Regions from separate parts of the Bradyrhizobium sp. UFLA05-89 genome, predicted to be linked through region 3. Evidence: predicted binding sites of a transcription regulator. Region 3 holds the regulator's gene; each other region holds the start of a gene.
The links. Region 3 encodes LexA, which represses DNA repair genes until DNA is damaged. Its sites were predicted from a motif close to TGTTCNNNNTGTGTTCNG; they were not measured.
Positions count from the first base shown of each region.

Region 1 (3,206 bases), on a different contig from region 3:
TGGACATCGAAGATGAAGAGCCGCTCGGAGCTGACCTTATGCCAATCATATGCACCTCCGCGGAACTACAACGTCGGGAATGGTCCAGCAGTCGCTTTGGCCCGAAACTAATCTTCGTAATCAAGGAGGCTGTATACAAAGCATATTCGCCAGAAACCGGTGAATTCCTAGATTTTCAAGATGTCAGCGTTAGAACGGGCGACCAGAGTGGGTTTTTCGAGGCGGAGATCATCAATCCGGAAAAACCTATGAATCTCGGCAGTCGGACTATCAATGGAATTTATCTCCCGTTTCTTGGAGGTATTCTTGCATTGGCTGTGCGATTTCGAGGCTCGTAAGTAGCGCTGCGAAACTTGTCAACGTTGCCCGGAGCCTTGGCATGAAATGATCATCGATCTCGCAGGCGCTATACAGTTGGTACGGCAGCCAGCCGCTGCTGACGATGATGATCGTCCCTTCGTTCACGTCAGACATCGAAGAGGAGGGGAGCATGGACCGGGTGTTTCTCGCGCCTGAACGTATCCAATCGCTCGATATCGTTAAGCAGCTCAATCTGCTCAGCGACTTGGATAAGGGCAAAGCGGGCGGCATCAGGGATTCTGTCGTGGTTTTCGTTGCGAAGAATCGCCAGCAGCTCGGCGGTGCTCGCCAAGCCAGCGACCGCCACAATTCCCAATTCGTCCATGTGGACACGCAGGGCAGACAGTCGGGCTACGCTGCCTCATCAGCATTTTACGCCTTCACAAATCGTGCCGGTGGCGTGTCGTTCGACAGAGATAACCGGTACGAACCGCATTGTGAGCCGGGTGCCGGCCTCACAAATCGGTTCTGCATTCGCGGCATCCGACTTGTTCGGCCGCGACCATAGGCAGAGCCGCGCGGACCACTGCCTGGCAGACATTATGGCTGGCTTCAGTTGTGGAGCCGGGGCGTTACGGGCGAACAGTGCCGACTCTTCAACACCTCTTCCTTTTCGGTGGAAAGGTCTCCCCGATTTTGGCGGCGGCCGACTGATCGGCGCGTCTTGGGGGTGGCAATTCGCTACATCGCTGTCGGGTTGACGCCCGAAGCGGCCGATACGTGCTCGGCCTTGTCCGAGGACAGAGCACCGGCAAATCAAGGAAATGTTAACCATTTAACCCAATGATCTGTATGGAGATATTGTATTGTTCTTGATTTGTTCTTTGTGGGTTGCTACACCTCCAGACGCTTTTGTCCCCGAAAAGCGTCGGCTTTCAAAATGGTGGACTTCGACTCTGTTTGATTCGACGCCGCCGCAGGGGGTAGCTAGGGTTGGACGATGAACCTTCTCGCACGAATGAATGACGGGCCGGCCGTACGGTCAATCTCGCCGCGTAGGGAGTTGGGTGCCTACGAAGCGCTGTGGCTTGAGAAGGGGGCTACCTTCAAAACGATCGCCGAGAAATTCGCATCGGACCCGACTGCTGTCCCTTCCGACTTCGTTTCAGGTGCTGTGGCGGATGTTCGCGCATCGGAAGTTCTGGCTGCGCTCAAGAAGGCAGGCGTATCTAGGTTCGGAACTCGGCTGAATCTCACTGGCAACTATCCTCCGAAGCTCCGGGATGCAAGACATCCGGTGGAAATGCTTTATTTCCAAGGTGCTTGGGAGTTCGTCGAGACGCGTTGCGTTGCCGTCGTGGGGAGCCGCAATCCTAGCGAAGATGGAAAATCGCGTGCGGCGAGGCTCTCACGCGCGTTGGTCGAGCGCGGCTTTACGGTTGTGTCGGGCCTGGCAACCGGCATCGACACTGCAGCTCATACAGCCGCGATCGAGGCGAAGGGCCACACAATCGCTGTGATCGGCACGCCGATCGGGACCTATTACCCGAAGGAGAATCAGGCGCTCCAGCGCAGGATCGCGGAGGAACATCTGCTCATTTCTCAGGTGCCAGTGCTCCGGTACGCTAGTCAGCACGTACCGCAGAACAAGCTGTTTTTCCCTGAGCGCAACGTCACGATGAGCGCTCTTACCAAGGGGACGATCATCGTCGAGGCCAGCGACACAAGCGGGACGCTCACGCAGGCTCGCGCGGCCTTACAGCAAGGCCGAAAGCTGTTCATTCTCGATTCCTGCTTCAAGCGAGATGACATCACTTGGCCGGCGAACTTCGAGAAGAGGGGCGCGATCCGTGTCCACGATCTCGCCGATATCTGGGGCGCGTTAGGTGATTGCACGCCTTCTCCAGCAAATTGACGAGACCAACCGTAGAGACCACTGGTACCTCGACGAGGGTGACGATTGTCACTACCTCTACGAATATACGGCCCGTTTGGGTTGGCGCGGCGGCGAGACCAATCAGCTCGTTCACAATCTTCAGAAGAAGCGAGGCGACGGTGGGTACCAATATAAGGCCGCGGCAATCGCTAGATGCGCGAACGATCTGTCAGCGGTTTTAAACGCCGAATGGTTGGCCCAAGCCACGATTGTTCCGGTTCCGCCATCGAAGATGAAAGCCGATCCCGCCTACGATGATCGTATGGTGCAGGTCTGCCGAGGAGTCCGCGCCCCGGCGCCTCCCGACGTCAGAGAGTTAGTCGAGCAGATCGCCTCGACGAACACTTTCAAGGGCGGCAACCGGATGTCGCCGACCGAGCTCAAGCAGAACTACAGGATCGCGGAAAACCAACTGCAGAACCTGCGCGGTATCGTGGGTATCGTCGACGACGTCCTCACGACAGGCTCCCATTTCAAAGCCGTCAAGGAGATGATTCTTGAGCGCGCTCCGCAGACGCGCGTAATTGGACTATTCGTTGCCAGACGCGCGCTCGCAGATCCATTTAACGAAGTGCCGATCGAAGACCTACTGAGGTGAACGATTGTCACCCACAGGCCGCTGCGATAGAGCCGGCTCCGCCGGCGTAGGGGCGTGCCTGGACATGTTTCATGCCACGGCCCGATTTTCCTTGGAAACGCCGCGTGCGACAATCTTTAGGGCGTCATCGGAAAGCGGCCGCTGCAGGCCCTTCGCTTCGTCCCATGGTGCGCGTCAAGCCATAGACTTAGGTACGGTCCCGGGGCTGACTTCGACTTGGTGCCCCGGTCTCCATCGAAGATTGTCCAGATCAGCGGATTTCTTCATGCACTGGATACTGATCACCACTCAACAGCGGCCTGGTCCAGATCGCGCTCGCATGCTGTCGCCGAGATCTTGGACTGCGCGCCAAGCTTTCCTCGCGAGCAACTG
Region 1 is NZ_JBANBA010000092.1:3,285-6,490, reverse strand. Features, by position in the region: gene SO139_RS33960 (4'-phosphopantetheinyl transferase family protein) at 1-338, shown strand, start outside; gene SO139_RS33955 (hypothetical protein) at 271-465, opposite strand; gene SO139_RS33950 (hypothetical protein) at 491-868, shown strand; gene SO139_RS33945 (DNA-processing protein DprA) at 1,301-2,215, shown strand; gene SO139_RS33940 (hypothetical protein) at 2,187-2,834, shown strand.
Region 1: the regulator LexA is predicted to act here: its motif matches at 1,168-1,185, upstream of SO139_RS33945 (DNA-processing protein DprA).

Region 2 (3,206 bases), on a different contig from region 3:
TGCGGCCTGCGCCACCGCTTGTGCGAGCGCGTCGGTGGCGCGCCTGGATTTGGCGGGATACCAGATCACATAGATGCCGGTCGGCCACTTGGCGAACGCTTCCGAGAAGGCCTCTCCGAGCCGCTCGAACTCGTCCTTGGCCTCAAAGGGAGGGTCGATCAGCACCAGACCGCGTCGCTCCTTCGGCGGTACGAAAGCCGGCAGCGCGACCCAGCCGTCGAGATCGACCACGCGCGCCTGCGTGTCGCGGCGCAGCACATCGATCAGCGCCTTGCGCGCCTTCGGCTCGAGCTCGCAGGCGACGAGGCGATCCTGCGGCCGCAAAAGGCCACGCGCGATCAGCGGTGATCCAGGATAGGCCTTCAGTTCGCCGCGCGGATTGAAGGCGCGGACGATGTCGAGATAGGGCTTTGTGAGTGCAGCAACCTCGTTGGACAGGCGTGCCTGCATGACGCGGGCGATGCCGGTCAGCCACTCGCCGCCGCGCTGCGCCTCGTCGCTTTTGAGATCGTAGAGGCCGGCGCCGGCATGGGTGTCGATGACGCGGAACGCGGCCGGCTTGTCCTGAAGGTAAGTCAGGATGCGCGCGAGCACGATGTGCTTGATGACATCGGCAAAGCTGCCGGCGTGGAAGGCGTGGCGATAGTTCATATCGGACAGTTACGACATCGGGCGGTGAAAGTAACTGCCGTCGCTGCGGGAAGGTGCCTCGCCTGATTCCGCAAAACGAGGATGCAGACCTGCGACTTCAGCCGCCGCGGATCGGCGGCATCGTCACCTGGTCGCGGCGGCAGGCGCGGCGGTCGAGCTCTTCGCAGGAGCGAAATTGCAGGTCCTTGTTGAGGCAGATGCGCACCTCTGACAACCGTGTCCGGTTGCACGTCACCGAAACGGACGAGCTGCTCAGCCCGGGATTGGCCTTGATGAAGGCCTCCTCGACGTCGGTGGGCGCCACGGTCTTGGCCTGCGACAGATCGAGATACTCGGCCGGAATCTTGATGACGGCGCGCGCTTTCCGGACGGTCTCGAAGTAGTTGCGGTCCGACAGGCCCGAGCAGGTGCCGTGCTTGTCCCATTCGTTGAAGATCAGCCCTGGCGCCGGCATCAGGTCGAGCATGGAGGAGACGATGCTGCGGTTCAGGCGGGGCGCCGGGCGCTGACAGTATTCCGGAAAGCCATTTTCATATTGCGGCCACAGCCCGTGCACAACGAAGGCGTAGGGCCGCCCGCCGCACTGGATCTGGGAGCGGCCACCGCGCTCGGCCGCTTCCTCGCAGAACGACGGCGACCAGGACAGCGACAGCACGTAGAAATCGAATTCGCCGGGCGCGTTCTGGCGCTTGTCCTGCGCCATTGCGCTGCCTGCGAGCGTAACGAGGCCGGCCGTGAGTACGAGGGAGATCAGGAAACGGGACAGGGAATGCAATCTGGAATAAAACATGGCGACGCCCTTCAACTAGACTGTGCAAGAGAGCCTAGCAGGCAACGAGAACATTTCAAGAACAAAATTGAACGCCGCCCGCTTTGGCGCGACGCTTCACCCGAATCAGGGTTTTGCCGCACGGCAGGAGGGATTGTACGCCCAATTGCGGTCGAGGCCGACCACGCACCATTCGACGCCTTGGCCGAAGCCGGCAAAGCCGCCGTCCTCGAGAATCGAGAAATGCACCTTGCGCACCTTGCCGTCGCTGAGCATGGCATCTCCCGTGCAATAGCGGCGTGGAAGGTTGTCGGACTGCCAAGGCCGGAAGGCGGTCTCGTGGATCCCGGCGAAGCCCGTGATCTTCAACGACGAATTCCAGAACGAGCTTTCTTTTTCCCAGAACTGCGTGGCGATCGTCGGCAGCGCCTTGTCGCAGTCGGCGACCCGGCCGTCATAGCGCGGCCCCTCCAGCCAGAAGTTCAGCTCCAGCGGATTGGCGGCCTTGGCCTCGGTCAGCGACACCGCCCCCAGAATGAGGCCGAATACCGCTGCAAAGCGGAACGATTTCAGAGAGGTGACGAGGTCGCGCATGGGCAATCCAGGAGATATGGCTGCAAGCATCGGACCGTGCCGCGAAGGTGGGGAGAGGTCAAGTGCAGCGCGGCAACACTCGCCAGCGAGTTGCACGCAACGTCGCACCTGGCAGGCCTTCCGTTCTTTTCAGCGCGTCCGCGGCGCCGTAAACTGGCGCAAGCCAAAAGGAGTGACGGGAATGCGAATCATTGCGGCCGCGGGCTTTCTCACCGTTGGAATGCTGGCAAGCGGGTTCGCGCGCGCCGACATCCTGCCGGTACCCCCCTTCAAGGGCAACGACACCGGCGGCATCATCGCCTATTCGATGGCGACCCATGTGGACGCACGTCAGGTCGCGGTCGATCACTGCGCGCGCTATGGCAAGGTGGTGAAATTCCTCGCCGTGCAGGCTTATGAGGGCGGCTACATCTCCTTCTCCTGCCGCTGGGTTCCGTATGGCGCGGCCGAGCAGCCGCTGCGTACGCTGTACTGATCCTTCAGACCGCAAGCTGTGACCGGGAGTTGGGCGCATGACGCGACGGCCTGTTGTTTTCTGCGCTAGCCTCGTCGCGCTCGCGATGTCGGCGACGACGGTTGCGCATGCGGTGGATCTGCCGGTGCGCAAGGCCGGCCTCTGGGAGATGAAGATGCTCCGGTCCGGCGGGCCAATGCCGGAAATGACCATGCAGCATTGCACCGACGAGACTGTCGACAAGGAGATGAGCAACAACGTCTCCCCGATGGCCAAGCAGATCTGCACCAAGCAGGACATCCAGAAGACGGCAACCGGCTATGTCAGCGATTCCGTCTGCAACGTCGCCGGCACCACCACGACCTCCCATGCCGAGATCACCGGCGACTTCAACGCCGCCTACACCGTGAAGAGCACCGCGCACATCCAGGGCGGCGTTGCCGGCGCTGCGGGGCGCGATGCGACCACGACGATCGAGGCCAAATGGCTCGGCCCGTGCAAGGCGGACCAGAAGCCCGGCGACATCGTGATGCCCGGCGGCTTCAAGATGAACGTCAAGGACGCCGCGAAGCTGAAGGATCTGCTGCCGAAGTAGGTTCGAAGCCCGGATGCAGCGAAGCGAAATCCGGGGCCTTCCCATCCGCCGCGCCAGAATCCCGGATTGCGCTTCGCTCCATCCGGGCCGCTTCAGCGCTATACCGGGATCCGCACGCTCGCCCGCAATCCGCCCATCGGGCT
Region 2 is NZ_JBANBA010000032.1:38,802-42,007, forward strand. Features, by position in the region: gene SO139_RS18635 (23S rRNA (adenine(2030)-N(6))-methyltransferase RlmJ) at 1-651, opposite strand, end outside; gene SO139_RS18640 (ribonuclease T2 family protein) at 749-1,441, opposite strand; gene SO139_RS18645 (hypothetical protein) at 1,547-2,014, opposite strand; gene SO139_RS18650 (hypothetical protein) at 2,196-2,489, shown strand; gene SO139_RS18655 (DUF3617 domain-containing protein) at 2,527-3,063, shown strand; gene SO139_RS18660 (ATP-binding protein) at 3,162-3,206, opposite strand, start outside.
Region 2: the regulator LexA is predicted to act here: its motif matches at 1,488-1,505, upstream of SO139_RS18640 (ribonuclease T2 family protein).

Region 3 (3,206 bases):
CGACTGATGCGTCGCTCGCCGATGGCGTCTCATGCGACGAAGGCGGTTGCGTGACGCCGCTCGCCGATGGTCGCCTGGTCGCGCTCTCGTTGCGTATCGACGCGCTGGCGGACGATTGCAGCCGCGCCGCGCTGGTGGTGACGGCGAAGCCTGCAGCAGCCGGTTGCGCGGCGATGGTCGTGGATCGCGAGCGTCTGAAGACGCAGGGCGCACTCGCGCTATCGCGCGATGGCGACGGTTTCACGCTGCAAACGGTGAAAGCAAGGAGCGCAAACCGCCCCTGGTCGCCGGCCGGGGCCGGCGATAGCGATTTCGAGCTCAGCCTCGCACCGCGGCCGGCTACTCCACGCAGCAAGGATGCTACGCCATCGGAGGCCGACCTGCAGGCCGAGGATTGAAAGACGCGTCAGCCGATCGGCAGGCGTGTCGTGGGCGTCGTGGTCGTGTGCTGCTCGACGGCGGGCTGCTCTGTCTTCTCGCCGAGCGGCTGCGTCACCGGCAATTGCAGAACCGTGGCACGCTGTCCCTCGACGAGCTGCGTTACCAGCACGTAGTTGCCGTCGGGGAATTCGATCGCATCATGATGACGATCGGGAATGTGCGGATCGACCTTACCGAACTTGCCGACGCGGGAATTGACGGTGCGCGTCCAGATCCAGCGATTGTCGTAGCGGACGTTGTCGGCGAAGGCGAGCTCGGTGCCTGGCAGGAGGCAGACGGCAACCGAGAGATCACGCTCCGACGCAAATCCACGCGTCGAGGTGCCGCGGAAGGTTGTCGTGACGATCGTCTCGCCGACTTGAGCGGGGCGGGTCGCAACGGCATGTAGGCTGTAGTCACACATCGGAGTGCTCCTCATGCGAGATAGCAGGTCCGCGCCCCCCCGGAGGCGCAGGCCTCTACCAGAGTTGGAAGCCTACGAGTGTATCGCGTTTGTGGGCAAATCTGCGGCCCGTCTGCGCATCGCCCGATCACATTATCTTTCCCGGCAAACGAGGAACAAAGCCTCTCGCCGAGACTCTATCTTGGTTCACATCATTCACTCACGCGAGCTTCCATCAGCGCCGGCAGCGGAGTACCCTGAAGAGGGCCAGCTCGCCTGCGGCGCAGGTGCGATCGCATTGTTGGAATTGCGGAATGGCGCGCTGGTTGCCGCCGCGTGCTCTGCCTTTCGGGCGGCGTGGCCTTTCGGGCGGCGTGGTGTTGCGCTGCATCGCTCGCAGGTGCCGATCCCGCGATCAAGGCTGCCGAGATCACGCCTAAAATCACCTGCCGCATGGGTTTTGTCCTCTGCAGCCCGCACAGCGCATTCGCGCCTGCCATGCTTGAGGATTAGCTCTGTGCAGGTGTAGGGATAATCACAGTGGAAGCGACAACGCTATTTTGCTGGAGCGGACGATCCGTCCGCCCGTATCGCCGTGCGATGGCTGGCAATCTGCCGGGCAATCGGTACTTTCTGCTGGGCAATCAGTACTTCCGATACAGCCCGATCAGCTTGCCCTGAATCTTCACCCGGTTCGGCGGCAGGATGCGCACCTCATAGGCGGTGTTGGCGGGCTCCAGCGCGATCGACGCGCCGCGCCGGCGGAAACGCTTGAGCGTCGCTTCCTCGTCGTCGATCAGCGCCACCACGATGTCGCCGGTGTCAGCGGTCTCGTTGCGCTGGATCAGCGCCATGTCGCCATCCAGGATGCCGGCATCGACCATCGAATCGCCGCGCACTTCGAGCGCATAGTGCTCGCCCGAGCCGAGCATGTCCGGAGGCACGCTGATGGTGTGGCTGCGGGTCTGCAACGCCTCGATCGGCGTGCCGGCCGCGATCCGTCCCATCACGGGCACGGCGACCGGACGCTCGCCGTCGTCGACAGACGCGCTGGCGCTCCGCACCTTGCCGAGATTGCCTTCGATGACGCTCGGCGTGAAGCCGCGGCGGCCGGCGCCTGCGGCTTGAAGCTCGGGCAGCTTGATGACCTCGATGGCGCGCGCGCGGTTAGGCAGGCGACGGATGAAGCCGCGCTCTTCCAGCGCGGTGATCAGGCGGTGAATGCCGGACTTCGAGCGCAGATCGAGCGCGTCCTTCATCTCATCGAAGGAGGGCGGCACACCGCTTTCCTTGAGGCGCTCACTGATGAACCGCAGAAGCTCGTATTGTTTGCGCGTTAACATCTCGACCAAATCCCCCGGTTGATGTCGTTCGATTCCGAGACGCCAGATTCAGCAGAAGCCGCTAGATGCTCGAAACAAATCATGAACGGACACTATATGTTCGATATGTGTTCCGCAACCACTTAATTTTGTGTGAACGCGGCGAAGTTCGCATCACGCGCGAATCAGATTGCACTCACAAGGGCAGCCGCAACACCTCGCAAGGCGTGCCTGCTTCGGCCTTTGGCGCGAACGGCGCGCGCACGAGAAGTGCTTGTGCGGTAGCAAGATTCGCAAGCAGCGAGGAGTCCTGGTGGTTGACGGGAACGGCCACCAGCGTGCCGTCCTCGCGCTCCTCGAGCCGTGCGCGCAAATAGTCCTCGCGGACGTCGTTGGGCCCGACGTCGCGCCCGAGCACGGCGCGCTCGCGGCGGTGATGAACGCGCGAGCGGCCAGCAAGCGCGCGAATCAACGGCACCATGAACAGGAAGCCGCAGACATAGGACGAGACCGGATTGCCGGGCAGGCCGATCACCCGCATCGCGCCGAGATGGCCGTGCATCATCGGCTTGCCCGGCCGCATCGCGATCTTCCAGAACGCCATCTCGAAGCCTTCGGCCTGGAGCGCTGGCCTGACCAGATCGTGGTCGCCGACCGACGCACCGCCGGTCGTGATGAGGATGTCGGCGCCGCTCTCGCGGGCCCGGCGGATCCCGGCGGTGGTCGCCGCAACCGTATCGGCGGCAATGCCGAGATCGACCGTTTCGGCGCCCTCGGCCCGCGCCAGCGCGTGCAGGGCGTAGCCGTTGGAGAAGACGATCTGGCCCGCGCCGGGCGTTGCGCCCGGCATCACCAACTCGTCGCCGGTCGCGAGAATCGCGACCCTCGGCCGGCGACGCACGGCAAGCTCCGGATGGTTCATGCCGGCGGCCAGTGAGAGGTCGCGTTCGGTGAGTCTGGCTCCCTGTCGCAGGAGCACGTCGCCCTCGAAGAAATCGACGCCAGCAGGACGGATGTGCCGTCCAGCGATCGCGGCCTCCTTGATCGTGACGCGCCTGCCG
Region 3 is NZ_JBANBA010000029.1:5,511-8,716, forward strand. Features, by position in the region: partial or broken gene SO139_RS17210 (ComEC/Rec2 family competence protein) at 1-398, shown strand, start outside; gene SO139_RS17215 (hypothetical protein) at 407-844, opposite strand; gene lexA (transcriptional repressor LexA) at 1,468-2,166, opposite strand; gene SO139_RS17225 (molybdopterin molybdotransferase MoeA) at 2,342-3,206, opposite strand, start outside.